DNA from 3 places in the Mogibacterium diversum genome. Region 3 is predicted to be linked to each of the others. Evidence: predicted binding sites of a transcription regulator. Region 3 holds the regulator's gene; each other region holds the start of a gene.

Region 1 (11,244 bases), 500 kb from region 3:
TTCCTATCGCCCAAATTGGTTCATATGCTATAACAATCTGTTCAACTTCCGCTGGGGTGAGTCCGTCTAGGTCTTCAGTTATCTGTCCACTGACAAATAGCATTGCATTGCCAGTCTCTCTAATTTCTAGACTTTCCCCAACACATAAAATAGGCGTGATTCCGGCATTTAAGAGTGCTTTAAGCTTCATATTTACCGTACTATCTGTCTCAGCAAAATATTCTCTTCTTTCAGAGTGACCCACGATGCAGAGATCAATATCAAGCTCCTTGAGCATAGGGACTGAAATCTCTCCAGTATAGGCTCCACTCTTTTCAAAATGAACATTCTGTGCACCGACCTTTATACCTGTCCCATCGAGTTCTCTCTTGAGGGTCTCAAGCTGCGTAAACGGTGCAATTACAGCCAATTGCTCTGGATGTGCAATCCTCTCACCTTTTAATTGGTCGGCAAAGAGTTTTGCTTCAGCAATTGATTTATTCATCTTCCAATTACCAGCAATTAAAAATTTCTTCATCTAATTATCCTGCCCTTTAATCTATTTTTCATTTAAGCATGCTATTCCAGGAAGGTCTTTTCCTTCTAAGAATTCTAGGCTTGCTCCTCCTCCTGTGGAAATATGCGTCATCTTATCAGCTAACCCAAACGAAGTCACTGCTGCAGCTGAATCTCCACCCCCAATTATAGTAGTCGCATCAATTGATGCTAGGCATTCTGCAATCGCTCTTGTTCCAGAAGCAAACGTTGGCATTTCAAACACTCCCATTGGCCCGTTCCACACTACGGTCTTGCACTTCTCAAGTTCACTGCAATATAACTGCTCAGACTTTGGTCCGATATCCATTCCCATCATGTCGTCAGGAATTTCTGACACACTATAGACACCGTGCTCTGATTCATTCGAGAACTCTTTTGCTGCTACAACGTCCACAGGTAACATGAGCTTAACACCCTTTGCTGCTGCTTCAGTCTTAATCTTTCCGATAAGTTCGTAACCTTCTTCGTCGAAAATAGATTTTCCAATGCTATAGCCTTCAGCTTTTAGGAAAGTATAAACCATACCTCCACCAATAACTAAGTAGTCTATCTTATCTAATAGATTAATAATAACCGGAATCTTATCTTTTACCTTTGCGCCACCCATTATTGCAGCCAGCGGTCTTTCCGGTTTTTCAATTGCAGCACCCAAAAACTTCAATTCCTTCTCAATCAGGAATCCCGACACTGCAGGAATATAATCGACTATACCTGTTGTTGAAGCATGCGCTCTATGCGCCGTTCCAAATGCTTCCTGTACAAATACATCACCGAGAGATGCTAGCTCTCGTGCAAACGTAGGATCATTCTTCGTTTCTTCACTTCTGTATCTTACATTCTCAATAAGAGCAACTTCTGAAGGAGCAAGATTTTTAACAGCTTCAGAAACTTTATCATCGACCACTACATCAGATTTTATAAATTTAACATGAGATCCAAGTTTTTCACTAAGCATTTCCGCTACCGGATGGAGCGAGAAATCATCATTAGGCTCACCTTTTGGTCTACCAAGATGCGATAAAATAACAACTTTAGCGCCATTATCACGTAAATAATTTATAGTTGGTAATGCAGCAACAATTCTAGTATCATCACTGATTTTACCATTTACAAGCGGAACATTGAAGTCGCACCTTACCACCGCTGTTTTATCAGACCAATCAATATCCCTAATCGTCTTCTTCATATCGTGTACCTCACTTGTACAAAATAAATGATATGCCGCGCATAATGCACGGCATCGTATAGTTATAATTCTTATTTATTATCAACTTTCCCCATGTGCTGGATGAGTCTTAGAAGCTGTATGCTATATCCGTACTCATTATCATAGAACATAATAAACTTGAAGAACCTGTCATTTAATTCTATACCTTCTCTAGCATCAAATATGCACGTACAAGGATCCCCGATAAAATCACACGACACAACTTCATCATCAACGAATTCGATAATTCCTTTAAATTCATTCTCAGAAGCTTCCTTGACCTTAGCACAAATATCTTCGTAAGATGCTGGATTCTTGAGAATAAGATTTAAATCTATAACCGATACATTCGCTGTTGGTACACGGTAAGCTTTACCTGTTAGTCTTCCCTCTAATTCTGGAATTACAAGAGATACAGCCTTTGCTGCACCGGTTGTAGTAGGAATTATATTGTTAAATACAGATCTTCCGGTTCTCCAGTCCTTCATAGATCTTGCATCAACAACTTTCTGCTTTGCTGTTGCAGCATGAATGGTTGACATCAGACCCTGATCGATTCCCCAGTTATCATTGATAACCTTACAAAGAGGAGCCAAGCAGTTCGTTGTACAAGATGCATTAGAAACAACATTGAACTTACTATCATAATCCTCGTGGTTAACACCATAGACATACGTAGGTGTTGCCTTATCTTTTGCAGGAGCCGAAATAATTACCTTCTTAGCACCAGCATCGAGATGTGCCTGAGCTTTTTCAGTAGTGTTATAAGCACCTGTTCCTTCAACTATGTATTCCGCTCCACACTTATCCCAAGGAATATTTTTCGCATCATCTTCCATAAATACTGGAATTTTCTTGCCATTTACAACGATTCCATCTTCATACTTCTCAACAGTTCCAGGGAATCTGCCGAACGTCGAATCGTATTTAAGCATATAGACGATATAATCTAGATCGGAGTTACGCCAATTAATACCTGCAATTTCGATATCATCCATATCAAGAGCTGCTCTCATGACTACTCTTGAAATTCTTCCGAATCCGCTAATACCGACTTTAATCATTTTTTCCTCCTTAACATTCGAAAAAGATTGCCATTACATAAAACGACACTATAGAAGCCCAGGGAATCCGTTCTGACGGAGAGCTTCAAATAAAACAATGTTGACTGAATTAGCAAGGTTCAGAGACCTAAGCCTTGTATTCTCACTCATGGGTATTCTAATAGCTGTGTCAGCATAATTTCCAATCAGCTCTTTAGGAAGACCTCTTGTCTCTCGCCCAAATAAGAACATATCACCATCTTCATATTCGAAATCAGTATAACAATTATCACCGTGAGTGGTAGCAAGGAATAATCTCGCATTCCCATGTTCAGAGAGGAACTTATCTAAACTATCGTGAACGATTAAATCAACGTATCTCCAGTAGTCAAGTCCAGCTCTGCGAACCGATTTCTCATCTATATTAAACCCAAGTGGTCGCACTAGATGAAGCGTAGTATTGGTTGCTGCGCAGGTTCTTGCAATGTTACCAGTATTTTGAGGTATTTCTGGCTCAACTAGGACTACATGTAGTGACAAATTCATCTCCTTAAAAACTAAAACTTTCAACAAAAATATAATATCAGTTAGGTGTTGTATTTTCAATAATGCAATTTTAAATTTATTTTTGATTCTCTCTATTATATCTACATACATCCCTTACACAGCATTCATCACATTTGGGATTTCTGGCGGTACAGCATCTTCTTCCGTGAAAAATTAATACATGATGCATATGTGACCATCTATTCTTAGGAATTACTTCCATAAGTGCTTTTTCTGTTTTTAAAACATCACCCTCATCAACGAGCCCAATTCGATTAGAAACCCTAAACACATGGGTATCGACAGCTATATGAGGCTCTCCAAACCCGACAGACATGACTACATTGGCTGTCTTACGCCCTACTCCCGGAAGTTTTTGAAGTTCTGAAAAGTTGCGAGGAACTTCTCCCCCATATGATTCAGTTAGCATATTTCCAATTCCTACAAGGCTTTTTGCTTTATTTTTATATAATCCTAGAGTTTTAATCATTCCTTCCACGTCTTTGATGTCTGCTGCTGCTAGTTGACGTGGATTCTCATAAGTACTAAAAAGTCTTGGTGTTATCCTGTTTACACTTGCGTCTGTCGTCTGTGCAGATAATACAACTGCAAGTAGCAAATGAAAGATCGAATCATAATGTAGTGCACAATCAGCATCAGGATACTCTGCTTCCAGCTTATCCAATACTAATTTTACTTCATCATCAGTTTTAAAATATTTTTTTGTTTTACGTTTATTCATGATACTACCCTTTTTTCGTGTTTAAATATTGACTTTATACATGCTTTCAATATAATCGTATACGAAGAATACATTTATACAAATTGTATACCCCATACAGTAGTGTAATTACAATTAAAGGAGCTAAATATGGTAATGAACCCCGAACTAGAGAGCAATCAGCCTCTATCAAATAGTCTTTTCGTAAAGGTCCAAAAAGACATTCTCAGCGGAAAAATACCAGCTAATTCAAAGCTTACAGAGCAGGCAATCTGCAAGAAATACAACGTTAGTAGAACTCCTGTACGCGAGGCCTTTAGACAATTAGAATCTGACGGACTAATTGAAAATATACCTAATCGCGGTGCATACGTAATCGGTTTATCAAGCCGTGATATTTCAGACCTATTTGATCTTAGGAGAACGTTTGAAGTACAAGCAGTCGAATGGGCGATTGAGCGAATGAATGATGATGAAGTAAACACACTTAGAGAGAACATCGAATTTATGGAGTTCTATACTCTAAAAAATGATGTAGATAAGGTTTTGTATTTTAATTCCGCATTCCACAATATCATCTATAAAGGTACTAAAAACAGAATGCTCTATCTTACTTTATCAACATATCAAACATACCTTAAGCACTCAGCACCTGCAAAGACATTCTCCGATGACTATCTGAAAACGATACTGCAGGAGCACAAGAATATTTTTGAAGCCTTCGAAACTAAAAATGTAGCCGCTGGTAAAACTGCTATGGAATACCATATGAAACAAAGCAAACTTCGAAGAATGTCTCATCTCTTCTAAATAACATATCAATGCGATAGCATTATTTTTTAATAATACTATCGCATTTTATATGAATTAGATTATTTGTTTAACTTGTGCTCTATCCACCCCAATATATCCTTTATAACTTGTTTCTTACAAATATCATGAAGAATATCATGATAACAATCCTTATATAGTTTGTACGAAACTTCATTATGACCTTTTGCGCTAAGCATATTCGCTATTCTCATGACCGAATTCCCGCAGTTTCCTCTTTGGTCTTCCGAACCAGCAAGTATATAGATAGGAATATCTGGTAGTCTAACTATACCGTCCTTTCCTCTCAATTGCTCAATTACACTTATCATTTCTCTATAGGCAGACGCAGTAAGCATAAATCCACAATCTTCATCGTCCACATATTTCTTTAACTCTCCTTCATCGCTGCTTATCCAGAAAAATTCATTGTAAGGGGGTGAGCCTGCCGGCTTTCCCATCTGGTACATCGTATTATGAACACTCTCAGATACGGAGTTAAAGCCCTTCCTCTTAATGTGATTATTGGCATTTAATTTAATAAAGCTTAGAGCTGCGGGAATTTCAAGATTTTCCATAGAGATTATCATTGATATATTCCCATACTTAATCGTATATAGCTCACTAAGCATTGCTCCAAATCCAGCACCAATTATGATTCTAGGAACTGTGCCGCCAACTTCAGCTGAAACCTCGTTAAAAAGTGAATCTATATCGCCGAGCAATCCCTCGTAGGAATTTTTCTTTATCCCAAAGCAACCTTGGTGCCCCTGTTTGCTCATCCCGTGACCTATAAGATCATTACCACATACGTAAAATCCATAGTCATTAAGCGCCACGGCTAGCTCATGATAACGCATGCTATGTTCGCTAATGTCGTGTACTATCTGAACTATAGCACGTGGGTTTACGCGTGTGTATTTAAACGAAACAACCTGTCCTTCACCGTTTGCTGCACGTCTATATATATCCCTATATTCTGCCATGTGTCACCTCACAATATTATGCTTGTGTTAATTTATCCCAATAAATTTAATATTCAAATTTAATAATTATGATGATAATTCACACCCTATAATAGAGTATAGCACAAGAGATAGGTGCAAATAAAACACCTATCTCTATCTATCAGTTAGTATTAACTATTGTACGCACAAGCTTAACGAACATCGAACTTAAGGCTATTATCAGATACTGTGATTTCTATAGTCTGACCATCAATTACTTCGTTTGAAATAATCATCTCCGCAATTTGATTCTCGATATTCTTCTGTACATACCTTTTTACAGGTCTTGCACCAAATTCTTCGTCATATGACTCTTTAGCTATAAAGCGCCTTGCATCTTCGGAAAGTTCAAGACCTATACCGCGTTCTTCAAGCCTCTTTACGAGCGACTCAATAATTAAATCAACGATCTTTTCTATTTGCTCAATTGTGAGTGACTTAAACACGACTATATCATCTATTCTATTGAGAAACTCTGGTCTGAAGAATGTCTTAAGCTGTGATTCAGGTAGATTAGACGTCATGATAATGATTGTGTTCTTAAAATCTACCGTCCGTCCCTGGTTGTCTGTAAGTCTTCCATCATCCAGTAACTGAAGGAGTATGTTAAATACATCTGGATGAGCTTTCTCAATTTCGTCAAACAATATGACACTATAAGGTTTTCTTCTTACAGCCTCAGTTAATTGTCCACCTTCATCATATCCAACATATCCTGGAGGAGATCCGACTAGTCTTGAGACCGTATGCTTTTCCATGTACTCTGACATATCGATTCTGATTAAGTTCTTTTCAGTATCAAATAGTGTCTCTGTAAGCGCTTTTGCGAGCTCTGTCTTACCTACTCCTGTAGGTCCCAAGAATATAAATGACCCAACTGGACGATTCTCGTTCTTAAGCCCTGCACGAGCCCTTAAAATTGCCTCTGAAACGGCTTTTACACCCTCATCCTGACCGATTACCCTCTTATGAAGAATATCCTCCAGGTGGAGCAATTTTTCACGCTCAGATTCAGCTAGCTTACTTACCGGAATACCTGTCCACTCAGAGATTACTGCTTGAATTTCTTCTTCTCCAACCTCCTCACGGAGCATTCGGCTTTCATTAGCTTGTTCTGTCTTATTCTTTAAATCTTCAATTTCTTTTTCAAGAGCTGGTAGCTCACCATACTTCAGCTTTGCTAGCTTCTCTAAATCATACTCACGCTCTGCACTTTCAATCTCATGGCGGAGCTCATCTAGCTTTAGCTTTTTATTCTTAAGCTCTTGAATCATATTTTTCTCATTTGACCATTTAGCCATGAGTTCGTCATTTTCAGTCTTAAGATTTGCTAGTTCCTCGCTGATCGCATCAAGCCTACTCTTGCTAGCCTTATCCTCTTCTTTGGAGAGCGCCTGTTTTTCAATTTCAAGCTGCATGATTTTACGAGAGATCTGGTCAAGATCTGAAGGCATACTGTCTATTTCAGTTCTAATCCTAGCAGCGGCCTCGTCCATCAGATCAATAGCTTTGTCAGGTAAATATCTGTCGCTAATATATCTGTTAGATAATGTTGCACATGCGATTAAAGCATTATCAGTGATTCTAACACCATGATGAATCTCAAACTTTTCTTTAAGACCTCTTAAAATAGATATAGTATCCTCAACAGATGGTTCATCTACCATCACCTTTTGGAATCGTCTTTCAAGAGCTGCATCTGTCTCTATGTACTTTCTGTACTCATCAAGAGTTGTTGCCCCTATGCAGTGAAGTTCACCTCTAGCAAGCTTTGGCTTTAGAAGATTTCCTGCATCCATCGACCCTTCAGTCTTTCCAGCACCGACAATAGTATGAATCTCATCTATAAAGAGTATGATATTCCCATCTGATTTATCAATTTCATTTAGAACCGCCTTAAGACGTTCTTCAAACTCACCTCTATACTTGGCACCGGCAATAAGCGAACCCATATCAAGAGAGAAAATGGTCTTTCCTTTAAGTCCATCTGGAACATCGCCATTTACAATACGCTGAGCAAGTCCCTCTACAACAGCAGTCTTTCCAACTCCAGGTTGTCCAATAAGTACCGGATTGTTTTTCGTCCTTCTCGATAGGATTTCAATTGCCCTTCTAATCTCGAGATCCCTGCCTATAACTGGGTCAAGCTTACCCTTTCTTGCAGCATCAACTAAATCTGTTCCATATTTATTTAGAGCATCATACGTATCCTCTGGATTCTGACTTGTCACTCTTTGATTTCCTCTAACCATAGTCAGAGCCTTCATGAATTCGTCTTTATTAATACCATACTTGGTCATCAATCTGCTTACTTCCTGGTTGTTAGAATCAAGAATTGCAAGATATAGATGTTCAACACTTACGTATTCATCCTTGAAGTCACTTGCTATTTTTTCGGCTTTAGTAAGCACATTGTTAAGCTCAGAACTCATATATAACTGTGCAGAGCTACCACTTACCTTAGGTAGCTTTTCAAGATCTGATTTCAAGTCAGCTTTTAAAGATTTAACATCTACATTCATTGCCTCCAAAAGCTTAGGAATCAAACCATCACTATCACTTATTATTGCATAATGAACATGTGCAATTTCTAATTGCTGGTGTCCATACGAATTAGCTATACTTTGCGCATCGAGAATGGCACCTTGCATTTTCTGTGTATATTTTTCAATATTCATTGCCTTCCTCCTTAAATAATTACTTTATTATAAGCATCACATTTTGCTTACATTAATAATTTAGCACTCGTCTGTGACGAGTGCTAATAATTAACGTGATGATTATGTGAAGATGCGGATTTAAGCTTATTTTTTATCATACGCAGCTTTATTCTTATATACCAATGATTAGGACAAGATAATACCGTTAAGTATAGCCGAATATATGCCACTAGTTAATGGATGAAGTATCTTACTTACAAGACCAAAGAGTAACATTAACAGTAAGATAATACCTCCATACTGGTACACAGTAGAGTACCAACTTGTTTTGCGTAGATTAAATAGTTCTGTAACTAATCCAAATCCATCAAGTGGAGGCACTGGAATCAGGTTAAATACCATCAGTGTTATATTGACCATTACTACATATAAAAATATTTTTGTTATGATTCCTTGAAATGAATCTTCTAGTATGGCCTCTCTGCCCCACATGTTAATAGAAAACCTAGTTATAAAAGCAAAAACTATTGCGATAATAAAATTCATAGATACGCCTGCGATAGAGACTATAAACTCATTTAGCCTAGGGTGCTTATAATATCGATTATCAATCTGAACGGGTATACCCCATCCAAATCCACAGAATATCAGTGCTGCAAACCCAAATGGGTCAATATGTTTTACAGGATTAACAGTCAATCTTCCTTGCATCCTTGGTGTCGGATCACCAAATGCATTAGATGCAAAAGCATGTGCAAATTCGTGAAATGATAACCCAACTATAATCCCCGGTAAGGTTAGAAGCATGTCAAAGAAGTATGTCTTTGGATTGCTTAATCCTCCATCCAGGAAATTCGTAATCAATAGTAGAATTAATATAATTCCTGGTCCAGAGCGAAGTAAATTTTTTAAATTATCTCTCATATCATCATCCTATTTTATGCAAGTACTCCATCGATACTGAATGTTTTACATTCAGTAATTCTAACATCTACAAGCTGACCAGTAATATCTCTCCCTGAAGAGACATTTACGAGTTTAAACCCATCTGTCCTTCCAGAATATGATTTATCATCCTTGCGGCTGGAGCCGTCAATAAGCACCTTGACAGTTTTGTCTGAAAGTCGTTCATTCTTCTCAAGCGAATACTTATTTACAACTTCATTTAGTCGTTCAAATCTCTCGTGCTTAATATCGTATGGTATCTGGTCTGAAAATCCAGCAGCAGGTGTCCCTTCTCGTGGCGAGTAGATAAACGTGAAAGCTGAATCGTATTTCACGTATTCTACCAACGATAATGTGTCCTCAAACTCCGCCTCTGTCTCTCCTGGGAATCCTACGATGATATCCGTAGTAATTGCAATATCTGGACATGCTGACTTAAGCTTATTTATGATATCGATATACTTCTCTCTATCGTATCGTCTATTCATGCGTTTCAGTACTGAGCTACTACCTGATTGTACAGGTAGATGTATATGTTTACATAGTTTTTCGCATGTCCTATAACATTCTATCAGCTCATCTGATAAATCCTTAGGATTAGAAGTCATAAATCTAATTCGCTCAAGTCCTTCTATGTCATTAATCGCTCTTACAAGAGTCGGAAAAGTATTCCCCTTGTCATCAATAAATGAATTAACATTTTGTCCAAGGAGCATAACTTCAATTGCTCCATCAGCAACCAGTTTTTTCACCTCACACACTACATCTTCAAGAGAGCGACTCTTCTCTCTTCCTCGTGTATAAGGGACTATGCAGTAAGTGCAGAAGTTGTTGCATCCATATGTTATATTAACAAGAGCCTTGTGCTTATGAAGCCTCTTTGATTCCTTTTCGTCTGGCACGATAGAATTATTTGCGGTAATAGAAAACTGTTTTTTGCCTGTTGATATTCTATCATTGAGAAGTCTAGGAAAATCACCAATAGTCTGCGTACCGAATACTACATCTACCCATGAAAAGCTCTTTTTTATCTCATCTTGAACACGTGGTTGCTGCGGCATACATCCGCAGACACACACAATTCTTGTATCCTTATTCTCATCACGTCTTTTTTTAAACTGCCCCAGCATTCCATAAAATCTCTTATCAGCATGTTCGCGAACACTGCACGTATTAAGTACTACAACTTCTGCTTTAAAAGGGTCGTCTGCTAGAACATATCCCATACTTTCGAGCATTCCCGCGATATTCTCGGAATCATGTTCATTCATTTGACATCCGAATGTTATAATATGATATCTCTTCATCTATTATTTGTTCTCTTGCTTCCTATCTCTATTCATGAGCATCTCGACAGCATCTCGTGGGTTTAGTTTACCATCGATTACTTCTTTTATAGCATTCGTAATAGGCATGTCAACCTTGAGCTTTTTAGCCAATTTGCTTGCCGCTTCTACTGTATAAATTCCTTCTACAGTGGTTTTAATTTCTGCAACTGCTTCTTCTGGTGTCATGCCGCCACCAATTAAAAGACCACATCTTCTATTTCTTGATAAATCAGAAGAACATGTTACCATTAGATCTCCGATTCCCGAAAGGCCGGAGAAAGTCTCACTGTTTGCGCCCATAGTTTCACCAAGTCTTGATATCTCGTGAATTCCTCTAGTCATGAGTGCAGCTTTGGAATTATCACCAAAATTCATGCCATCTGTGATCCCAGTGCCCAAAGCGATTACATTTTTTAGGGCCCCGCCAAGTTCTACCCCGA
Region 2 (11,244 bases), 810 kb from region 3:
GTTACGTATACGAGCAGATCCTGTAGTCCTGCTGTCTCTGGAAGCTTGCCGCAAACTCCTCTCATAGTACATCCTGTGCCCTTTGCTGTCTCCTGGCACTGATAACAAAACATACGGTTTTCCATGTGTTTCTCCTTTCACTGTTATATAACGTCATTTGTTTTTTGCTTTAATTAATGTTTGCTTTAAGTTTATGGCACAAGCATATCATTAAAAAAAGATGGAATCTGTAACTAATGTTACAATTCCATCTTTTTATTTTTGTTTTTGAATTAATGCATTTATCTACGTTAGTTGCGTTCTATCTGCATTAATTATATGCGAATAAATGATTCACCATCAGTTGAGCGCCTCGATTTCTGCAGGGTCAAGAACATATATCTTGCGCCCTTTTATCTCGATTAAGCCATCGTCCTGCATCTTCATAAGCTCTCTCGAAACCGACGGTCTAGTCACTCCCAGGAATTCAGCTAAACCTTCTCTCGTCATATTGATCGGCTTGCTCATATCCCTGTCGTTATAGACGAGCAGCATCTTAGCGATCTTCTGGCGGAGAGTCGGACAAGATAGAATCCTGAGCCTCATATTTAGCGCGTAGGCGTTTCTCGCAAAGCTCATAAGCATGTTATTGATCAGATGATTGTGATAGTCACATCCGCTCGCGCATGTCCCAGACATGAACTCGCGTGGTAGCGCAATAACCTTGGTATCGCAAGTAGCCTGCGCGAATACACCGTACTTCTCTTTGCCGAGAAATAGCAGTATATCTCCGAACACCTCTCCCGTATCCGTGAAGTTTCCGATAATTCTCCTATTGCCATCGAATGAATCATAGCCGATTCTCACTCCACCCTCTAGGAGGATGTGAAGCTTTGTTGGTTCATCCTCTTCAGTGAATATCATGTCCCCCTTCTTGAACGAGAGGCAGAGTGCACCGCTGCATGTAAAGCAGTTATGCACTTCGTCTACCGTCATATTATCGAAAAGAGGGCTCACCATGAGGCGTTCAGCTATTACTCTATCCGTCTTTGATGATGCTCTTGCTGCCATATCCCTCGCCTATTACATCATGCCCATTCCGCCGCCTGCAGGCATTGCAGGTGCAGCTGGCAAGTCTTCCTTAATCTCTGAAATTCCAGCCTCAGTAGTGAGAAGCATGCCTGCTACACTCGAAGCGTTCTGAAGTGCAGATCTTGTAACCTTAACTGGGTCAACGATACCAGCTTCAATCATGTCTACATACTCCTCTGTTGCTGCGTTAAATCCGACGCCCTTCTTGGACTCCTTAACCTTAGCAACGATTACGCTGCCTTCATATCCTGCGTTCTCAGCAATCTGTCTAACTGGCTCTTCTAGTGCCCTAACAACGATTCTTGCACCCGTCCTCATATCTCCGTCAAGGCTCTCAGCATACTCAGAAACCTTGTCGATTGCAGAGATAAGCGATGTACCACCACCTGCAACGATGCCTTCCTCAACTGCAGCTCTAGTAGCATTTAGAGCGTCCTCGAGTCTAAGCTTCTTATCCTTAAGCTCTGTCTCTGTAGCAGCTCCAGCATTGATAACTGCAACTCCACCTACTAGTTTAGCAAGTCTCTCCTGCAGCTTCTCTCTATCGAAGTCAGAAGTTGAGTCCTCAATCTCTCCCTTGATCTTCTCCACTCTCTCTTCGATTTCAGACTTATCTCCAGCACCGTTTACGATTACTGTGTGATCCTTATTAACCTTAACAGTTCCAGCCTTACCGAGCATATCCACTGTAGCTTCCTTGAGCTCATATCCTAGCTCCTCGCTGATTACAGTACCGCCTGTGAGGATTGCAATATCCTCCATCATAGCCTTTCTTCTGTCGCCAAATCCAGGGGCCTTTACAGCTACTACATCGAGTGTTCCTCTCAGCTTGTTAACTACTAGTGTTGCAAGTGCCTCACCATCTACATCATCTGCAACGATGAGCAGCTTCTTGCCTGACTTCATGATATCCTCAAGAAGCGGTACTAGGTCCTGAATGTTGGAAATCTTCTTATCTGTAAGAAGGATGTATGGGTTATCGAGAACTGCTTCCATCTTCTCAGAATTAGCTGCCATATATGGTGATAGATATCCTCTGTCGAACTGCATACCCTCAACTACGTCTAGTGTAGTTCCGAGTGATCTCGACTCCTCAACTGTGATTACGCCATCAGTTCCAACCTTCTCCATAGCCTCGGATATTAGCTCACCAATCTCTCTATCTCCAGCAGATACAGATGCAACCTGAGCTACACTCTCCTTATCATCTACTTTAACTGCGCTGTTCTTGAGGTACTCAACTGCAACCTCTACAGCACCGCTGATTCCCTTCTTGAGAACCATTGGATTAGCTCCAGCAGTTACGTTCTTGAATCCTTCGCGAACGATTGCCTGTGTGAGAAGTGTAGCTGTAGTAGTTCCGTCACCTGCTACATCGTTAGTCTTTGTAGCAACTTCCTTAACTAGCTGAGCTCCCATGTTCTCTACCTGGTCCTCGAGCTCGATCTCCTTAGCGATTGAAACACCGTCGTTAGTGATAAGTGGTGATCCATACGATCTCTCTATGAGAACATTTCTGCCCTTAGGTCCAAGTGTAATCTTAACTGTATCTGCAAGCTTGTCTACGCCTGCGAGGAGCTTTCTTCTAGACTCCTCTCCATAATGTAAATCCTTTGCCATTTTAGCTTCCTCCTATATATGCACCAATCACGGTGCGTGATTATATTTAAACTACTGACTCTACAGCCATTATGTATATCTGCCTCTCCTAGTAGCACTCTCTATACTTATATAGAGGCTAAGCAATTACTCGATAACTGCCAATATATCCCTCTGGCTCATGATGATATAATCCTCGCCACCATACTTGAGCTCTGTACCGCCGTACTTCGAGAATATAACCTTATCTCCTACCTTTACTTCCATCTTCTCGTCCTCAGTTCCTGGACCTACTGCGAGAACCTCAGCCTCCTGTGGCTTCTCCTTGGCACTTGCCGAAAGTATCAGACCGCCTTCAGTCTTCTCAAGTGCTTCGCTACGCTTAATAACAACTCTTGCGCCTAGTGGCTTTATTCCTATACTCATTTGTAACCTCCTGATTATACGCTTTATTCGTATTGTTAGCACTCAATAATCAAGAGTGCTAACCTTCATAACATAATTTTACTCAGCCCCTTATGCATTGTCAACACAGCACTATGAATTAAATGTGAAAATATCTTCACTGCATGCTTCTATAGTAATAGAACAGATACTGCTGTGCTATGCCGCCTAGTTCGCCGAAGTGCTCATCAGCAAACTTCTGCATACCCTTGATATCCTTGATATCAAAGCCGTATAGATCAACCATTATCTTCTTCATCCAGATATCAATCGGAAATGCCGTAAAGTCTCTGAGCCCGAATAGAAGTATGCAGTTTGCGACTTTAGGGCCAACACCAAGATAAGATAATAGAGCCTTATGTTTCTCCTCCGTTGTTCCCGTAGGCACTCCGTGCTCAGCGAAATGCTTAGGAGCTGATACTAGGTATGCGTTTCTATATCCGAGCTTTAAGTCCGCAAGTTCTTCAAGCGTAGCTTTCGACAGCTGCTCCGGCGTAGGAAATGCATATCTCACCTCGCCCATGAATTCACCGATTTCAGTGCCGTAGTTCTTCGCAAGTGACTCAATGCATTTCTTAATCCTAGGTATGTTGTTGTTCTGCGAGACTATGAATGAGATCAGAACCTCCCAGTAGTCCTGATTAAGTATCCTGATGCCGTGACACACATCTATAGACTTCGCTAGCTTAGGCTCACCAGCGAGAAGTGCTCTCTTCATCGCTCCATAGTCAGTATCCAAATCAAAGTAGCTATGCCAATACTCCTCACTACCGCCCGTGCACTCGATTATAAGCGAGCACGAATCGCCATCATGCTCGAGCGAAACGTGTGCCGCATGACCTCCTGCAACACCTATGTATGAACCATCCTCACATTCATTCCAGCGAAAGCACTGACCACACTCGAACACGTGAGGTAGCTCTATATCATGTAAATTATCAAATCTAATAACCTTAATATCGTTCATAACCCCTTCCTTTCATAATGGCTATTATACATGAATTTTCGGTCATGATTTATAGGAGTTCAAAATAAAAAGACCGCCAGAAGGCTTCTAAAGGCGGTCTCTTATGTTACAGCTATGCAAAATCAGTCGATTATCATAGTTACTACTCCGAAATTAGTGCATTTTTCGCTATTGAAAATTTCAATACGGGTTTTCGTCACAGTGTTTTATTAACTGATTTAATATGCAGTTTTGCTTCATAGTTTTATTGATTACGAGTTTTACTTCACTGCAATAATTTCAACTTCGCAGAGTGCTCCTGCTGGAAGCGCTGTGATTGCAACGCATGATCTAGCTGGCTTTGAAGTGAAATACTTAGCATATACTTCATTGAAATCCTTGAACTCTGACATGTCGAGGATATAACAAGTTGTCTTAACTACGTTATCGTAAGTCATGCCGTTAGCCTTGAGAATCTCGCCTACATTTTTGCAAGCCTGCTCGCACTGACTCTGCACATCCTCGCCAGCGAACTTCCCTGTCTCAGGGTCGATTCCGATTGCACCAGAAGCGTAAAGTGTATTTCCCGCCATCACTGCCTGTGAGTATGGTCCTAGAGCTGCAGGTGCAGTCTTGATATCAGTATATTCAAACATTTATCTACCTCCAAAATAATAATATAGAGAAATATTTATTACATTTTGATTGTAACACCGGGGCGCAACCAGTTCAAACGGTTATGGAGCTGTTGCGGCACCAATTCTGCTGATTTTCCACTGAGAAGTGTAGCTAGCGAAGCTGGAGCTATGGTGTAGAAATGATTTCCTTATCTTATATGAAATGAACACCTTGAACTCTGTTAAATAAACACCTTGAACTCCGCCCAGATTCTTCCCTTCTTGGAGACCCCCGAGAGCTCAGAAAGTATCGCCTTACCTTTGCCGCGGAGCACTATCGTATCACCTTCATTGATACGCTTATCTACCTTGGTAACTTCCTCGTGGTTTACAAAAACGATGCCTCCTTTGATGGCTCTCACCGCTTCGCTCCGCGAGACATGGAACGCCGCTGACACCACATTGTCTAGTCTTGGCGAAGAAAGTGTGTCTCTAACCGCTTTCACCCTCTGCTCGGGTACTTCCAGTTCGCCTATATCAGAGGCTGTAATCTGGAGATTTGTATGACCGGCACTGTGAAATTCGGCTAGAAGGAAATCCACAATTTCAGAATTCACAATCATGTCGGCACCATTGTCATTTACAAGGATATCACCGATCACAGACCTATCAAGCCCAAGCGAGAGCACAGACCCGAGATAATCCCTATGCGTGAGCTTTCTGCCGCCTGGAACCACCTTGATGTGAAGTACCGAAAGCGGTGAAATCATCTCTAGCGTTTCCTCGAGAGTATCAGCGTATCCATCTGGAACGAACATGATAATCCGTCTCTCGGCATCATCATACCCTCCGTAGAAAAAAGATTTGACATCACTTCTTCCCTTCACGATGCGCATGGCAAGCGACTGCTCGTGCATGTTAAGAAAGCCTGTCGCAGTAATGTAGCTACCACGCTCGCACTGCTCGAGCTTATCCTCTATTCTCGCTGTAATAATCTTGTCGTTATCCATTTCTTTCCTGTTCAAATATTATGCTGTTTTTTAAATCAAGCCTTACCTGATTCTGTTATCAGCCTTAAAGCTCGTTCACCGCTGTGACAACCAATCTTCCGTCTCGAAACACGAACTCTATATCGACGTTCACAAACGCCATCTTGCATGGCTTTGCAGAATCCCTATCATAGGCATCCCTTGGATCAAGCTCAAGAATCCTTATGAGTGGCGCGCGAAACTCTTCATCGACTTTTGCAAGTAGGTCATCTGGAAATTCGACATCAATCGAATTATCAATGCTCTTTGCAAACCCTTCATCTGCCTCTGTGATGATATCACTATATGGGATATACGGCTTGATGTCGTATATCGGCGTGCCATCGAGTAGATCTGCCCCTTCGACGATGAGTCTGAGCTGACCATTATCATCTCGTATCTCGAGGAGCTTGACTGCAGATATGCCAAGTGAGTTTGGCCTATATGGCGACCTCGTAGCAAATACGCCCTTTCGTATATCCCCGCCGAGGCGAGGTGGTCTCACGGTAGGCTTCCACGCAGGATGCTCCTCGGTCATATCTATCTTGGTGTCCGAAAATCCCCAAATTAGCCAAATGTGAGAGAACTCTTCGAGTCCTCTCACAGCGTCAGGATTATTAAATTCGTCGCCGAAGACTACCTCCGACTTAAGGCCCTGTACGAGCCTTGGCTGCCTCGGAATACCGTACTTCTGCTTGAAAGCAGATCTCATTACAGCAACCTGGCGAATCTCATGTATGTCGTTCATTATCCTGTCCTATACCTGATTGACGTATCATCTGATTAGAAGCTTACGATTAGAAGTTCTCACTTCTGATTTGACTTTGAGCAGTTATGCGTCGTATTTTGCCTTGTGCGTAGCACTATGCCCACACGAAATCCTTTGGTGAAGAACCTATCTCAAAGTGATACTTAACTATGCCAGCATCTAGCTTAGTAAATGGTCCGAAGCCAGGCTTTATCTTCACTCTATCTCCGCTTATCGCAAAGGTAAACTTCTGCTGGTTCATAGCTGTCGGTGCTAGGAGCGCCATCTCAATGCCCTTCTTGAACCACTCAGGAGTGTCCTCGAAGCTTGAAATCCTCGAAGATTTGCCATCGAAGACATCTTCTGGCTTCTTAGACTTCCTGCTAGCTCCCGTCGTGCATCCATAGCCTAGGGTAATTACGGCAACGATCTTCTCATCGTGTCCGACATCAATCGCTTCCTTGACCTTCTTATAGGTTCCACCTACCCAGCAAGTGCTGAGCCCGTGCTGCACACAGCGGATCACTAGCTTCTCACCGTAGTATCCCGCCTTTTCATCGAGGTCTTCACGCTTCCTACCGACTACGGCAATGTAATTTTTAACATTTGAGAATTTGCCGTATTTTGCAAGTAGACTCGAGAATGCCTTTGGCTCATCCTGTATAAGCTGAAAATGCATATCTCCCTCGCGATTACACTGCTGAATCATGACCTTAAGATCCTCTGCTACCTTCGCATCGATAGGCCTGTCCTCGTAAGCACGCACGGAGTGTCTCACCTTTACACACTCTCTGATGTTCATAGCCCCCTCCTCTAGTTGAATAATACCTAATTATAACACTAAGCGTCGATTGTGGACACCTTAAATGTTATATCATCAAGCGCTTTTAGAAGGACTCTCACAGTATCGAGTGAGGTGAGCGTAGTCACGTTATTTTCAGCAGCACACTTTCTGATGCGGCTACCCATAGAATTTGCATCTACGGATCTGATGTCTCCGATGTTAATCAAGTATGTCACGTATCCCTGTCTGAACTCATCCATAACTGCATCTAGGCTGTTATCAGTGTGCTTGAAGCTTCTGGTCTTTACGCCGTTATTTTTGAGGAACTGCGCCGTACCTTCTGTCGCCTCGATATTGAACCCAAGGTCGTAGAAACCTCTGATTAGTGGCAGTGCATCCTCCTTAGATTCGTCGTTAATCGATGCAAATACCGTTCCGTAATTCTGCATTCTCATGCCCGCTGCCTGCATAGCCTTGTAAAAAGCTCGCATCATATCATCGTCATACCCGATGGCTTCGCCAGTAGATTTCATCTCAGGAGATAGTCTTATATCCATTCCTGATAGCTTTGCAAATGAGAACGCTGGCACCTTTACATACCATCTCTTCTTCTCGAGTGGCTTTAACCCCTTGAATCCCTGCTCCTCTAGGCTGATGCCGAGCATTACCTTGGATGCTATATCAGCGAGGTTATATCCTGTTGCCTTGGATAGGAATGGAACGGTTCTCGAGGATCTAGGGTTTACCTCAATTATATATACATTTTCAGAAGCATCGACGATGAACTGGATGTTGAATAGACCGCAAATGCCTATTCCTAGGCCCAGCTTCTCCGTATACTCTCTGATAGTCTCCTTTACCTTCTCTGAGATGGAGCATGGCGGATAGATGCTAATCGAGTCTCCAGAGTGCACACCTGTGCGCTCAACGAGCTCCATGATGCCAGGGATAAATACATCCTTGCCATCGCAGATCGCATCCACCTCTATTTCCTTTCCGCGGATATAGTGGTCAACGAGCACTGGTTTATCTTCGTCGATCTCCACGGCTGTTCTCAGGTACTGTCTGAGCTGAGTCTCGTCCGCTACAATTCTCATCGCTCTACCACCGAGCACGAAGCTTGGTCTAACGAGCACTGGATAGCCGATCTCCTTAGCAACAGCGCAGCCCTCATCTATATCTGTTACCGCTTTTCCTTCTGGCTTAGCGATACCGAGCTCCTGGAGCAGCTTGTCGAACTCATCTCTATCTTCGGCAGAGTTGATTGCAGCGCAGTCGGTTCCGATAATATTTACGCCTCTCTCGTCGAGTGCATTTGCAAGGTTTACAGCGGTCTGCCCTCCGAGTGAAACAATTACTCCATCCGGTTTCTCTAGTCTAAGGATGTTCATTACATCCTCGATGCAGAGTGGCTCGAAGTATAGCTTATCTGCCGTAGTATAATCTGTAGAAACTGTCTCAGGGTTATTATTTATGATTATAGCTTCGCAGCCTTGACTACGGAGAGTTCTCACCGCCTGAACAGTCGAATAATCGAACTCAACGCCCTGTCCTATTCTAATTGGCCCTGAACCGAGAACTACAACCTTTCTCCTTCCAGAATCCCTAGTCTTCTTGGTCTCACTTCCGTCAAATGTCGAATAGAAGTATGGCACGTATGCATCCTTAGACCCTGCGCACGAGTCTATCATCTTGTACTCTGGAAAGAGGGAAACTGCCTCACGAAGCTTCCACACCTCCTGCTCAGTTGTGCCCCAGAGCCTTGCAATCTCTACATCCGAGAAGCCATGTTGCTTTGCTATCCTCAGTCTTGCGACATCGTTTTTGTTAGCCTTTAGGTCGTTCTCTATGGAGATGATATTCTCAAACATCTCTATGAAATACTCATTTATTGCCGTCAGTTCACATATCTCCGCCTTGCTCACTCCTCTTCTCAGAAGCTCTGCTATGGCGAATATTCTATCGTCACGACCCTCAGTTATATACTCCTTCATCTCGTCAGTTTCCCAAGTATCGAACTTCTCCATGTATATGTGGGAAACACCTATTTCAAGGGAGCGAACGGCTTTAAGAATGCTCTCTTCGAGATTCATACCGATGCTCATAACTTCTCCAGTGGCTTTCATCTGCGTTCCTAGCTTGTTATCTGCATCTGCAAACTTATCGAACGGGAACCTAGACACCTTGCTCACAACATAGTCAACGGCAGGCTCTACCGAAGCGGGCTGGTCTATAATCTCGATTTCATCCAGTGTCATGCCCACTGCAATCTTGGCTGTGATTCTTGCGATTGGGTATCCGCTTGCCTTGGACGCAAGTGCGGATGAACGAGAAACCCTTGGGTTTACCTCGATTAAGTAGTATTCAGACGAATTTGGATTTAGCGCAAACTGCACGTTGCAGCCACCTTCTATCTGAAGTGCACGGATGATCTTAAGCGCACTATTCTTAAGCATCTCGTTGTCTTCTTTGCTTACAGTCTGGGTTGGGCAGATTACTATCGAGTCGCCTGTGTGTACTCCAACTGGGTCGAGGTTTTCCATATCGCAGACTGCGATTGCTTTATCAGTGCCATCTCTCATTACCTCGTACTCTATCTCCTTGAAGCCTTTGATGCTCTTCTCGATTAGTACCTGATGAGTTGGTGAGATGGATAGCGCACGCTTTATAAGCTCTTTAAATTCCTCTTCGTCATATGCAAATCCACCGCCCGTACCACCGAGTGTGAACGCTGGACGGAGAACTACAGGGAAGCCGATTTCCTTTGCGATTTCAAGTCCGTGCTCTTCGCTATTTGCAATGTCCGACTGGATTACCGGCTCGCCTAGATCTTCGCAAAGCTCCTTGAAAAGTTCTCTATCCTCAGCACGCTCGATGCTGCTACTCCTAGTTCCGAGAAGCTCTACACGGCACTCCTTGAGTACGCCCTTCTTCTCGAGCTGCATAGCAAGATTTAAACCTGTCTGTCCGCCGATACCTGGAAGAATTGCATCGGGCCTCTCATATCTGATTATCCTAGCCAGATACTCGAGAGTGAGTGGCTCCATATACACCTTGTCTGCCATAGATGTGTCCGTCATGATGGTTGCTGGATTGGAGTTACAGAGCACTACCTCATATCCCTCTTCCCTTAGAGCAATACATGCCTGTGTGCCCGCGTAGTCGAACTCTGCCGCCTGACCGATTACGATAGGTCCTGAACCGATAACTAGAATCTTCTTGATGTCACTTCTTTTTGCCATTTTTTCCACCTTTCCTGTTTCCACATCTACATTAATTTTAAAAAAAAGACTTCGATCACTGGAATAACAATTCCAATGTCGAAGTCCTAATCTACGTTACTATATTCAAGATACGAGTCGCGAAACATTCGCTTCTTCATCTTTCTGCCTCTTTCTTATGTGCTTCAATATTTTTAAACCTTAAGTATTCTAGCACACTTATTCAATTTGTCTAGAGGTAAATTAAAATTTTTTGCAAAAAATAATTTTAATACATTGCCAAAAGCTTCGCATAGTTCGTATATCACTTCTCCTTACTGAGTTCTAGCGCATAGCTCACAGCAGACAGTGCGTACATAGGTGCCGTTTCAGCTCTCATGATGCGTGGTCCAAGCCCTACGCATACCGCTCCAGCCTCTGTAAACGCTTCTATTTCCTTGTCAGTAATCCCGCCCTCTGGCCCGAATACAAAGAGCAACTTCTCTCCTGCTGAAACTTCCAAAAGCGCCTTTGCAAGAGCAGATTTCTCGCCTTCCTTTGCCGCTTCCTCGTAGGCTACGAAGACCTTATCGTACTCAGTGAAGCTATCTACAAATTCCTTCTTGTTAGCAACAAGATTTATGCTAGGAACGATATTGCGCTTGCTCTGCTCGGCAGCTCCCTGCACTACCTTTTCAAGCTTTTCGGCTAGCTTGGTGAGCTTCTTATCGTCCCATTTCACTACTGATCTATCTGCTGGAAAGCCGTATATCTCAGCTGCCCCGAGCTCCGTCGCCTTCTGTGCTA
Region 3 (11,244 bases):
GACAGAAGTAGGAAGCTGGTGGGCAGATGGACAGTATCTCGGTAACAAGAAGGCATCTGACATGCCGGAGGTTGGGACTGAGCCATTTATGAAGCTCCCTAATGGACATGCAATAACGGTAAAAGATGATGTCGTATATGCAGCTTTTCCTAATGTAGGATTTTGCATGATCGATGTACACGACAAGAGTAGACCTAGACTTCTTGGAAACGTCTCTCTAAATCCTCCATTCAGTAACGGTCAGTCGGGAGCAGCTGTGCATACAGCAATGCCTCTTGGGGATAGACCATTTGCCATTGTTACCACAGAAGGCGAGAGAACATGGTACTTCGATAACAATAGAGAAGAAGGAATGTTCCATAAGATTACTAGTCAGCCTATGAACATCATTGGAATGATTGAGACATCTGATAAAGAGAACCCAGCACTCATCTCTGTATTTCCATACCCAGAGGTACCAGAAGCGTATAAGAAGTGTCACGGAGAGAACTTCAACATCATCGATGGTCAGAGGGTGGTATTTGGACCACATAATATGTTCGATGCGTTCGGACAGGACTGCCTCGAGAGCAGAGATGACAGAGTGTATAACTGTCACTTCCAAGCGGGTCTTCGTATTTATGATGTTTCAGATCCGTTCGTACCAAAGGAGATTGCCTACTTCATGCCACCAGATCCAGAAGGTACTTGGTTTGATATCGATGAAGGTACGCTATTCCCTGGACCACATGTTGGACATGCTGAGGACTGCATAGTAGATGATAGAGGGTACATCTACGTGGATACATATCAGGATGGACTCTACATCGTTCGCTGCACAGTATAGATATAGCTTCTATGATATTACCTTTGTAAATATCAATAATATGTCACTAAACTTTGGCGACTTCCACTATTAGGAGGTCGCTATTTTTGTTACTTTTCTTTGATAAAGTGTCCAAAATAAAAAGGTATTGATTATTCTTATTTTAACCCCAATAAATCAAAGCAATTATTGAAGTTGTTAATATATATAAAAATTTTTAGGTATTTAGAGTATTGTTTGTTACAATAGTCAAGAATGTATCACAAGGATGATACGTTTGAAGGTATGATTGGAGGTAACAAAATGAAAGTAAATGCAAAATCTATCGATTTAGCGAAGGTACAGGCTGAGGCTGAAGAGTCATATCGCAAGGGATTCTTCTGCTGTGAGGCAGTTATGGAAGTTATTATGGATAACTTTGAGCTAGATGTTCCACATGAGATTATCAAGATGGCATCTGGTATGGCAATCGGTGTTGGTAAATCTGGATGTATCTGCGGTGCTCTCAACGGTGGGGTGCTGGCAATAAGCATGTTCTTCGGTAGAGATGAGCAAAGGGGGCCTAAGGATCCAGAGGTTGTAAAATGTATGAGCATGACAAATGAACTTCACGACTGGTTTAGAGAGAATAATACAAAGAAGGCAGCATGTTGCCGTGTTCTTACAAGAGAATTTGATATGAGCCAGGGTGGTCATAAGTCGCAGTGTATCTACTATACAGGAATGTGTGCTGCAAAGGCCGCAGAAATACTCGCTCGTGAACTCGGGATCGAGACTACTGGGGAAATCAAAGTCCTTTCTCATGACGACTATCTCAAGACTAGAACTACGCCACTTGAAGCTTAAAAATTGTTTTTGTAGAGAACGGAGAATGTGATTATGATTAAGAAAGTACCTTTTCCCATATGTGGTGTGATGCTTGGAACAGCTGCCCTCGGAAATCTACTACAGAGTTATTCGGAGACGGTTCGAAATATCTGTGGGATCTTGGCGGCATTTTTGCTGGTTTTAATACTGTTAAAGCTCGTAAAATATCCGAGTACAATAAAAGAAGATTTGGATACTCCTGTAATGGCTGGAGTAGCAGCAACTTTTCCAATGGCACTGATGATACTCAGTACCTACGTTAAACCATTTATAGGGCAAGGCGCATACTTTGTCTGGATATTCGCTATAGTATTACATGTCATATTAATCGTGTATTTCACAGCGAAGTTCTTGCTAAAATATGACCAGAAGAAGGTCTTCACGACTTGGTTCATCGTATATGTAGGAATTGCAGTTGCAGGAGTAACTGCACCTGCGTATGGAAAGACTGGATTTGGAGCAGCGACATTTTGGTTCGGCCTGATTACACTGATCCCACTTCTTGTAATAGTTATCAAGAGGTATGCAGTGCATCCGCTGCCAGAACCGGTAAAACCACTTAGTGGGATATTTGCGGCCCCTATGAGCCTTTGCATCGCAGCATATATTCAATCGGTTCAAGTGAAGAACTTTACGCTGCTTATGGCGATGTTCGTAGTCGCAACAGTACTGTATGTATATTCTCTAGTTGTCTCTCTTGGATTGCTGAAGAAGTTCTATCCGAGCTTTGCGGGTTTCACATTCCCTTTTGTAATCAGTGCGATTGCTACTAAGCAGACGATGGCATGTTCTGCTCTCATGGGGCATCCACTTCCATGGCTAAGCAACATAGTTCTAGCAGAGACAGTAATAGCAACGGCGTTCGTAGCATTTGTGTATGTTAAGTATATGGTGTTTATATTTGCTGGGAATGCAGGTCATGAAGGTAAATAACGTAGATGAATCAATAAGCGGAAATGCCCGCCAGAAGGTAAGGAAATAATCTTCTAAAAGAATCCTTTGAGATGAATATTAATAGACCGCGGCATATGCCGAGGTCTATTTTAGTGTGAACATATACTGATGTGCACTTCACGAAAAAAACATATAGTATTTCATTTTATATGTTGACACATGGGGGCTGTGATAGTAGACTATGTGTAGTGATTAGCACTCCATATTGATGAGTGCTAACAGAAAATTTGAGGACAGGAGGGAGAGCAATGGATATTAGTGAGAGAAAACTTCAGATCCTCCAGGCAATTATTACTGATTATGTTAAAAGTGCGGAACCTGTTGGCTCGCGGTCACTTGCTAAGAAGTATGGACTAGGCGTCAGCCCAGCTACGATTAGAAATGAAATGGCTGATTTAGAAGAGCTTGGTTACCTGACTCATCCTCACACTTCGGCAGGCCGTGTGCCTTCTGATAAGGCTTACAGACTCTATGTAAATAGTCTGATGAGTAAGCACGATCTTTCGCCAGAGGAAAAAGAGATTATTAACGAGAGAATGCAGGTGAGTGTGGCTGAGTTTAATCAGACACTTCAGCAGGCCGCAGAGCTTCTATCTGATATTACAAAACTTGCATCCTTTGCGATGACACCATCAGCAAGCTGCGACACGTTAAAGTTCATAAGGCTACTCCCAGTAGATGAAGCCACAATCGTGTTAATGATAGTTTCGGATACAGGTAATGTTAACAATACTACGCTTAAAGTGGATGTTCCATATACACCTGAGTCTCTAGAGGTTTTGAGCAAGTCGATGACGTATAACTATAAGGGGACTACGATAGATGAGGCCCTTAAGAAATCGATTATCGCAGATTTCAATTCTGACCTTGAGGCGATGAGTCCGCTAGCAAGCAAGATTATGCCTAACTTTATGAAGACGCTTGAGGATATGCTCAATGTCAATCTATACATGGAAGGCTTGACTAATATATTTAATATTCCTGAGTACAGTAGCATTGATAAGGCAAAGGCTTTTATCGAGCTAGTTAGCAAGAAGGATGAATTTGCGAAGGACATGCTCCAGCGTGATGATGGAATAATCGTGACTATAGGAGATGAAAATAACGATTCTTCGATGAAAGATTGCTCGCTTGTAACAGCGACATATCATGTAGATGGTAAATTGATAGGAAAGATTGGTGTAATTGGACCGACACGTATGAACTACAGCGAGGTTACTTCTATTATGGAGTATCTGACTGAGAACCTCAGTAAATCGTTCTTGCTAAGCGAGGGAAAGGAAATTAAGGATGACTGAAGAGAAAAAGATTAATGGCGATCAAGCTGAAGCTCAGACGAAAGCGACAGAAGAGCTTAAGACTGAAACTTCAGATTCAATAGATAACAATATGGAAAATGAAACAACATCAAAAGAAGATGAGCAGCCTGAATCCTCAGAAAGTTCCGAGGATAATGCTTCGGAGGTCGCTACAGAAGATAATAGCAAGAAAGCGGAAGCTGAAGAGAATGGCGATGCAAAATACCTCAGACTGATGGCAGAGTTTCAGAACTATAAGAAGCGAGTTGCAAAGGAGAAGTCCGATATACATTCTTATGCAAATGAAAAGATTGTAACTGAACTACTCGAGATACTTGATAATTTCGAGAGAGCGCTCGCGACTGATAATTCCACAGATGTAGAAGGTTATGCGCAGGGCATGAAACTTATCTTTGATCAATTGCTCGGAGTGCTCACGAAGTCTGGACTTGTGGAAGTGAAGGCTCTTGGTGAAGAGTTTGATCCTAACATGCATAACGCAGTTATGACAGCAGATAGTGAAGAGTACGACAGCAATAAGGTTTGTAGCGTGCTCCAGAAGGGATATACCCTTAACGGAAAGGTCATTAGACCTTCGATGGTTACTGTCGCAAAGTAGTGCGGTAGCACAAAAGGCGAGTACATAAAATTAGTAAATTAAGATTTCTTATATGAAAGGAAGTAAATAAAATGAGCAAGATTATTGGAATTGATTTAGGAACAACAAATAGCTGTGTAGCCGTTCTAGAGGGCGGAGAACCAGTGGTAATCGCAAATGCAGAGGGTGCAAGGACGACTCCATCTGTAGTTGCATTCACCAAGAACGGTGAGAGACTAGTAGGAGAGACTGCTAAGAGACAGGCTATAACTAACCCAGATAGAACAATCGCTTCTATCAAGAGACACATGGGCGAGAACTACACTGTAGAGATCGATGGCAAGAGCTACACTCCACAAGATATCTCAGCTATGATATTAGGAAAGCTTAAGGCAGATGCTGAAGCTTACCTCGGAGAGAAGGTTTCAGAGGCTGTAATCACAGTTCCTGCATACTTCTCCGATGCACAGAAGCAGGCTACAAAGGATGCTGGTAAGATTGCAGGACTCGATGTAAAGAGAATCATCAATGAGCCAACAGCTGCATCGCTAGCTTACGGACTAGACAAGGCTGACGGATCACAGAAAATCCTCGTATACGACCTAGGTGGCGGTACATTCGATGTATCTGTACTTGAACTAGGAGACGGAGTATTTGAGGTACTAGCTACAAACGGAGATACACATCTCGGCGGAGATGACTTCGATAACGCAGTTCTAAACTTCCTAGCTGACTCCTTCATGGCAGAGCACGGAATAGATCTTAGAAAAGACAACATGGCTCTACAGAGACTAAAGGAAGCTGCAGAGAAGGCTAAGAAAGAGCTATCAAGTGCTCAGACAACTAAGATTAATCTGCCATTCATCACAGTTTCTGAAGCTGGCCCACTTCACATGGATATGGATCTTACAAGAGCTAGATTTGATCAGCTCACTAGCGATTTAGTGGATAGAAGTATTGAGCCTATGAAGAAGGCTATGGCAGATGCTGGAGTAACTAACGCTGACATCTCTAAGGTAATCCTCGTTGGTGGTTCAACTCGTATTCCAGCAGTTCAGGCAGCAGTTCAGAAGGTAACCGGTAAAGAACCATTTAAGGGAATCAACCCTGACGAGTGCGTTGCAGTAGGTGCTTCAATTCAGGCTGGTGTACTTACAGGAGAGGTAAATGACGTGCTTCTGCTCGACGTTACTCCACTATCACTTTCAATTGAGACACTAGGTGGTGTAGCAACTAAGCTAATCGAGAGAAATACTACTATTCCAACTAAGAAGAGTCAGATTTTCTCGACAGCAGCAGACAATCAGACAGCGGTAGATGTTCACGTAATGCAGGGCGAAAGAGAGATGGCTGCCGACAATATCACACTGGGCAGATTCCAGCTCACAGGTATCGCTCCAGCTCCTCGTGGAATTCCGCAGATTGAGGTTACATTTGACATCGATGCCAACGGTATCGTAAATGTAAGTGCTAAGGACCTAGGAACTGGAAAAGAGCAGCAGATCACGATCACGTCTTCAACTAAGCTTTCTGAGGATGAGATTAACGCTAAGATCAAGGAAGCTGAGCAGTATGCTGAAGAGGATAAGAAGAAGAAGGAAGAAGTCGAGGTTAAGAACCAGGCTGAAGGAATGCTCTTCGAAACCGAAAAGCAGATGAATGAACTCGGTGACAAGGTTACAGCTGATGAGAAGTCTAAGGTTGATGCTGCAAGGGAAGACCTTAAGAAGGCTGTAGAAGCTAACGATGTTGAAGATATCAAGGCTAAGATTGAGGCTCTAACACAGGCATTCTATCCAATTTCATCGAGAATCTATCAGGAAGCTCAGCAGGCTCAGGCAAGTGCTGCAGGATCTGGTGAGCAGGCACAGGACAGCGCACAGAGTGCAGGTCCAAATGGCAACACTGTAGATGCTGACTATGAAGTGGTAGACGAAGACAAATAAGTCTAAATACAGCAGGTGATTACTGCCGGCACCTAGTGCCGGCAGTTCACTGATTTAATAAATTTATCGTTGGAAGGAAATAATATGGCAGAAAAAAGAGATTATTATGAGGTGCTGGGCATCCAGAAAGGCGCTTCCGAAGACGAAATCAAGAAAGCATATCGTAAGATGGCGATGAAATATCATCCTGATAAGAATCCAGGAGATAAGGAAGCTGAAGAAAAATTCAAGGAAGCCAATGAAGCATACGCTGTATTGTCGGATCCTGATAAAAAGAATAAGTATGATAGATTTGGACACGCAGGAGTAGATCCAAATGCAGGTTTTGGTGGTGGAGCAGGAGCAGGAGCAGGCTTTGGTGGCTTCGGTGGCTTTGAAGATATATTTGATATGTTCGGCGGTGGCTTTGGTGGCTTCGGCGGACGCAGTGCTAGGAGGAATGGTCCTCGCAAGGGAAATGACCTACAGAAGTCGATTACAATCGAGTTTACAGAAGCGATATTTGGCTGCAGAAAAGAAATCAAGCTAACAAAAGAAGTTAAATGTAAAACTTGTAATGGTGAAGGAACAGCCCCAGGAACACATAAGCATACTTGTGAGAAGTGCGGTGGAACTGGTCAGGTGTCTAGTGTATCGCAGACTCCTTTTGGTACTTTCCAAAATGTGACTACTTGTAATGCATGCGGTGGAACTGGTCAGGTAATAGATAAACCTTGCCCTGATTGCCACGGCAAAGGTTCAGTTAGAAAGACTGTTACACTTAAAATTGATATTCCGGCAGGAGTTGATAGCGACAGCATCATTCCAATTCGTGGAGAGGGCGAGCCTGGTGTAAATGGAGGTCCGTCCGGAGATCTGTATATTGTTATCAACGTAAAGCCACACAAGATTTACAAGAGACGTGGTGATGACCTATATCTGACGATGCCTATTTCATATGATCAGGCAGTTCTCGGTGACAAGGTTAAAGTTCCGGGTTTCAACGAGACATATTCGTACACACTGGCTCCAGGAACTCAGACGGGTTCAAACTTTAGGCTGAAGGGCAAGGGTGTTAAGAACCCTAGAACTGGTAGATATGGCGACCTCTATGTAAAGGTTAATATCGAGGTTCCTACTAAACTCAGCTCGAAGGAGAAGAAGGCTATTAAGAATATGGCTGAGGAGTTCTCCGAGGACTCATATCCACGCAAGAAAGAGTTTAATAACCTCAAGTTTGATAAATAAGAACAAAGAGCGAAGACTTAAAAACTGGTTTTCGCTCTTTTGTTTGTAATAAATTTACTAAAAAAATTGAAAATTACGAACTAAATAATAGAAAAATTATGACAAGATAAGGCATAAAAAACAATGGGGGATGTATGAAGGTAAACGATTTAAATACTCTACTTGATGAACCATGTGTTATTGACAGTATCTTTTCCCTCTGATACAATAAAAATTTAGGAGGTGTTATATGTCTAAACAAAAAATTAATCGCTTTGTCGGATCTATTGGAGCTTTTATTGGAATCCTTGTCTTTGTTGCATATATTCCACAAATTATCGCTAACTTACAAGGAGAAAAAGCTCAACCATTCCAACCACTATTCGCAGCAGCTTTTTGTTTAATTTGGGTAATCTATGGTTGGACAAAAGAACCTAAAAAAGACTGGATCCTCATCATTCCCAATGCAACTGGAGTGATATTAGGAGGTTTAACTTTTATTACTTCTTTATAAAAATTATATAAACAAAACAGCAACTTCATAAATAAGTTGCTGTTTTTTTCTGCTACTAAAATTAGTTGAATATAGCATAAATCCGTTATTACCGCAGTGCCTCATCCAGCACATCCTTGATGTGACCTCTGCACTCCTCGTAGCTTTCAAATAGATGAGCCTCATATTTCTTCTCACCATCGATGAACATCGAAGGTGTAGCATAGTAATCGTAGTTTGCGATGATCTCAGGATGTTCATTCTCCTCAATCCATTCAACCTCGACTTTGCCGTACTCTGGATTCTCCTCGATGAGATCAGCGAGAGCCTTTTTTCCCTGCACGCAGTATGGGCAGCCTGCGTATTCAAATGCTGTAATCTTTTTCATAACTTTTCCCTTTCTACTTATACATAAATATTAGTGTTAGTTTTAATTAAATAGCTTGATTTTCAAGTATTTTTATCATAAGTATATTTTTAGTATCTAAATTATCATTGTGCAATCGTTCATGTGGGAGCACATATATTGTGGTCACCAATGCTATTCAAGTACCAATGAGACAGGGCAGTGGTCACTGCCGTACACATCAGTTAATATAGAAGCCTCTTTGATTTTAGGTTCTAGTCGATTAGACACGATAAAGTAGTCTATGCGCCAACCAGCGTTGTTGGCACGAGCGTTGAAGCGGTATGACCACCATGAGTATACCCCTGTAGTTTCAGGTTGTAGATATCTGAATGTATCAGTAAATCCGGATGCGAGGAGCTCTGTCATCTTGCCACGTTCCTCATCGGAGAACCCAGCACTTCCGCGATTACTCTTCGGGTTCTTGAGGTCGATTTCCTGATGTGCAACGTTGAGGTCACCGCAGTATACGACAGGTTTCACTTTGTCTAGCTCAGTCATATAAGCTCGCAGGTCGTCCTCGTATTCCATCCTGTAGTCAATTCTCTTAAGCTCGTTCTGAGCGTTTGGCACGTATGCGCATATTAGGTAAAAATCATCGTATTCAAGCGTGATTACACGACCTTCGTCATTGTGCTTTCCATCGATTCCGTATGTGACACTTAGCGGCTCTTCTTTTGCAAAAATCGCAGTTCCTGAGTAACCCTTTTTCTCCGCATAGCTGTAATATTCGTAATAACCCTCTGGGTGGAAGTCAGCTTGACCTTCCTGCATCTTGGTTTCTTGAAGACAGAAAAAGTCAGCATCGAGTTCATTAAAAATCTCTTCGAACCCTTTCTTTAGAACAGCTCTGAAACCGTTTACGTTCCATGATATAAATTTCATTTTATAATCTTCCTTTGTCTTAATTGGCAATTTCATTATCTCACAAGGTTCTGCAATATTGGCATATCAATTTCTGCATCATCATAATAGCTTCTTGATTTTGAAGCTCGTCATGACAGAATCCTTGTATTTTCCTATCCCTGTAACTATAGCATATCCTGTGCCAGGAGATGTGTTCTTAATGTATGCAACTCTATAATCTTTATCTTCGCTAAGCTCCTTGCCGCGGTCGTAAACCACGATACCAGGCTTAACAGCAAATCCGAGATACCTTGAGCTGTGGCTTTTAAGCTGCACATTGCATCTTTCAATCGACCTCTTACCAATTGCGCTAGATCTTTGAGACCGATATGTATCCTTTGGATTTAGATACATGAAGTTGAGATCAACGTTCTTGCTTATACCTGGAACAGTAGCTTTATCGGTGCTCTGCCACATCATATATTTACCTTTGTATGTGGCCTGCGTATGATATTGAGCAAGCCAAATGTTTGTGCTTTTAGATAGCTCGTACCCGCTCGCATAGTGCATTAGAAAATCATAGTTTCCGTAGACCATTGTTTCGTAGCCACGCCCCCAGCCTCTCTTTGCAAATGCTAAAGCGTTTTTATTAATTCCCGAAGTTCCGAGGGAACCAGAATTTATCGCTCTAGCCAGCCTACCACCGTTATATAGCTCGTAGTCCATTACTATCGGTAGGTCGATGCGGTATTTGTCTGCCAGGTTAGCTAGATAATCAGCTTCGGCTGCTGCTTCTTCAGTCGTTGTAGCTTGTGAGTATATGTACACTCCGACCATTAGACCTGCATCAGATGCGCCTTTAATGTTCTTTTCGAACTTAGTATCCTTATGGAGATTCCCCTTTGAAGCATCCCTGAAGCCAGCGCGTATATATACGAAATCGACACCGGACTTCTTAACTTTATGCCAATCGATATTATCTCCCTGTGCATATGAAACATCAATCCCCGTGGATATCACGTATCCTTTAAACCTAGCATCATGCGTAAAATTGCCGTACTCAAAAGGGATACTGCGCATAGAGTGGAGAATGATCACAATCAAAATCGCCAATAGTCCGATAATAGAAAATGCCACCTTGAACTTGTTCTTCTTTATCTTGCGTATAGACTTGCGCTTAAATGAGTTCCATTTTCGTTTCCAATATTTCTTAATCCTTGAGCGAAGGCCATCTCGTTTTCTCGTAGATTTTCTGCGCCTTCGTCTTGATGAATTGTTTTGTCCTTGTCTCATTCTAATCCTCGTCAATCCCGATATCGTTTCCGATTACGTGAGCAAACTTTATCGATGATTTTCCAAATTTATCCCTTATCTCATCCATCGCTTTAGCTATATTTTCATCTTTTTCGCTTCTCTGTTTCTCGTCTGTTGTAGCGCCCATCGTAAATATGGTGAGCTGACCATCGTCCGGTGAATCTGTCAGGTCTATTGCTGTTACAGTAAGAAGTCTTATTGGCTTATTCGTAAAATTTAGATCGCTAATTAACTCTACTGCAGCATTTCTAAATGCTGCAGGGCTACTGATTGGGCTCGGTAATCGCTTTTGTTTCGAAAACCTTTTAAATTCAGGCGTAGTGATCTCTATTTTAACACCACGTGCCCATTTATCATGCCTTCTTAAGCGAGTGCTGACTTTGTCTGTTAATTCTGTCAAGGCAATCCCTACGTCGTCGGCACCCATTAGATTGCGCCTAAATGTCATGCCGTGTCCAACTGACTTGATGTCCTCGCGATTGTCGTATGCTCTAACGGGATTATCGTCTAG

What was found. Region 3 encodes HrcA, which represses chaperone genes, less so after heat shock. Its sites were predicted from a motif close to TTAGCACTCNNNNNNNNNGAGTGCTAA; they were not measured.
Region 1: the regulator HrcA is predicted to act here: its motif matches at 8,610-8,636, upstream of clpB (ATP-dependent chaperone ClpB).
Region 2: the regulator HrcA is predicted to act here: its motif matches at 3,132-3,158, upstream of C5Q96_RS04515 (co-chaperone GroES).

Annotation. Positions count from the first base shown of each region.
Region 1 covers NZ_CP027228.1:656,439-667,682, forward strand. Annotated here, with positions in the region: gene tpiA (triose-phosphate isomerase) at 1-517, opposite strand, end outside; gene C5Q96_RS03115 (phosphoglycerate kinase) at 539-1,723, opposite strand; gene gap (type I glyceraldehyde-3-phosphate dehydrogenase) at 1,795-2,808, opposite strand; gene trmL (tRNA (uridine(34)/cytosine(34)/5-carboxymethylaminomethyluridine(34)-2'-O)-methyltransferase TrmL) at 2,857-3,327, opposite strand; gene nth (endonuclease III) at 3,410-4,075, opposite strand; gene C5Q96_RS03135 (GntR family transcriptional regulator) at 4,205-4,864, shown strand; gene C5Q96_RS03140 (serine aminopeptidase domain-containing protein) at 4,927-5,850, opposite strand; gene clpB (ATP-dependent chaperone ClpB) at 6,024-8,549, opposite strand; gene C5Q96_RS03150 (site-2 protease family protein) at 8,718-9,455, opposite strand; gene miaB (tRNA (N6-isopentenyl adenosine(37)-C2)-methylthiotransferase MiaB) at 9,470-10,783, opposite strand; gene plsY (glycerol-3-phosphate 1-O-acyltransferase PlsY) at 10,787-11,244, opposite strand, start outside.
Region 2 covers NZ_CP027228.1:969,191-980,434, forward strand. Annotated here, with positions in the region: gene hcp (hydroxylamine reductase) at 1-125, opposite strand, end outside; gene C5Q96_RS04505 (Crp/Fnr family transcriptional regulator) at 340-1,050, opposite strand; gene groL (chaperonin GroEL) at 1,063-2,691, opposite strand; gene C5Q96_RS04515 (co-chaperone GroES) at 2,818-3,090, opposite strand; gene C5Q96_RS04520 (DNA-3-methyladenine glycosylase family protein) at 3,233-4,081, opposite strand; gene C5Q96_RS04525 (Rid family detoxifying hydrolase) at 4,342-4,716, opposite strand; gene C5Q96_RS04530 (YlmH family RNA-binding protein) at 4,920-5,687, opposite strand; gene tsaA (tRNA (N6-threonylcarbamoyladenosine(37)-N6)-methyltransferase TrmO) at 5,752-6,453, opposite strand; gene C5Q96_RS04540 (nitroreductase family protein) at 6,569-7,255, opposite strand; gene carB (carbamoyl-phosphate synthase large subunit) at 7,294-10,479, opposite strand; gene C5Q96_RS04550 (16S rRNA (uracil(1498)-N(3))-methyltransferase) at 10,763-11,244, opposite strand, start outside.
Region 3 covers NZ_CP027228.1:155,583-166,826, forward strand. Annotated here, with positions in the region: gene C5Q96_RS00725 (LVIVD repeat-containing protein) at 1-826, shown strand, start outside; gene C5Q96_RS00730 (C-GCAxxG-C-C family protein) at 1,109-1,651, shown strand; gene C5Q96_RS00735 (TDT family transporter) at 1,685-2,605, shown strand; gene hrcA (heat-inducible transcriptional repressor HrcA) at 2,875-3,924, shown strand; gene grpE (nucleotide exchange factor GrpE) at 3,917-4,543, shown strand; gene dnaK (molecular chaperone DnaK) at 4,615-6,468, shown strand; gene dnaJ (molecular chaperone DnaJ) at 6,553-7,695, shown strand; gene C5Q96_RS00760 (SemiSWEET family transporter) at 7,925-8,188, shown strand; gene C5Q96_RS00765 (thioredoxin family protein) at 8,277-8,555, opposite strand; gene C5Q96_RS00770 (exodeoxyribonuclease III) at 8,709-9,458, opposite strand; gene C5Q96_RS00775 (GH25 family lysozyme) at 9,540-10,712, opposite strand; gene dinB (DNA polymerase IV) at 10,714-11,244, opposite strand, start outside.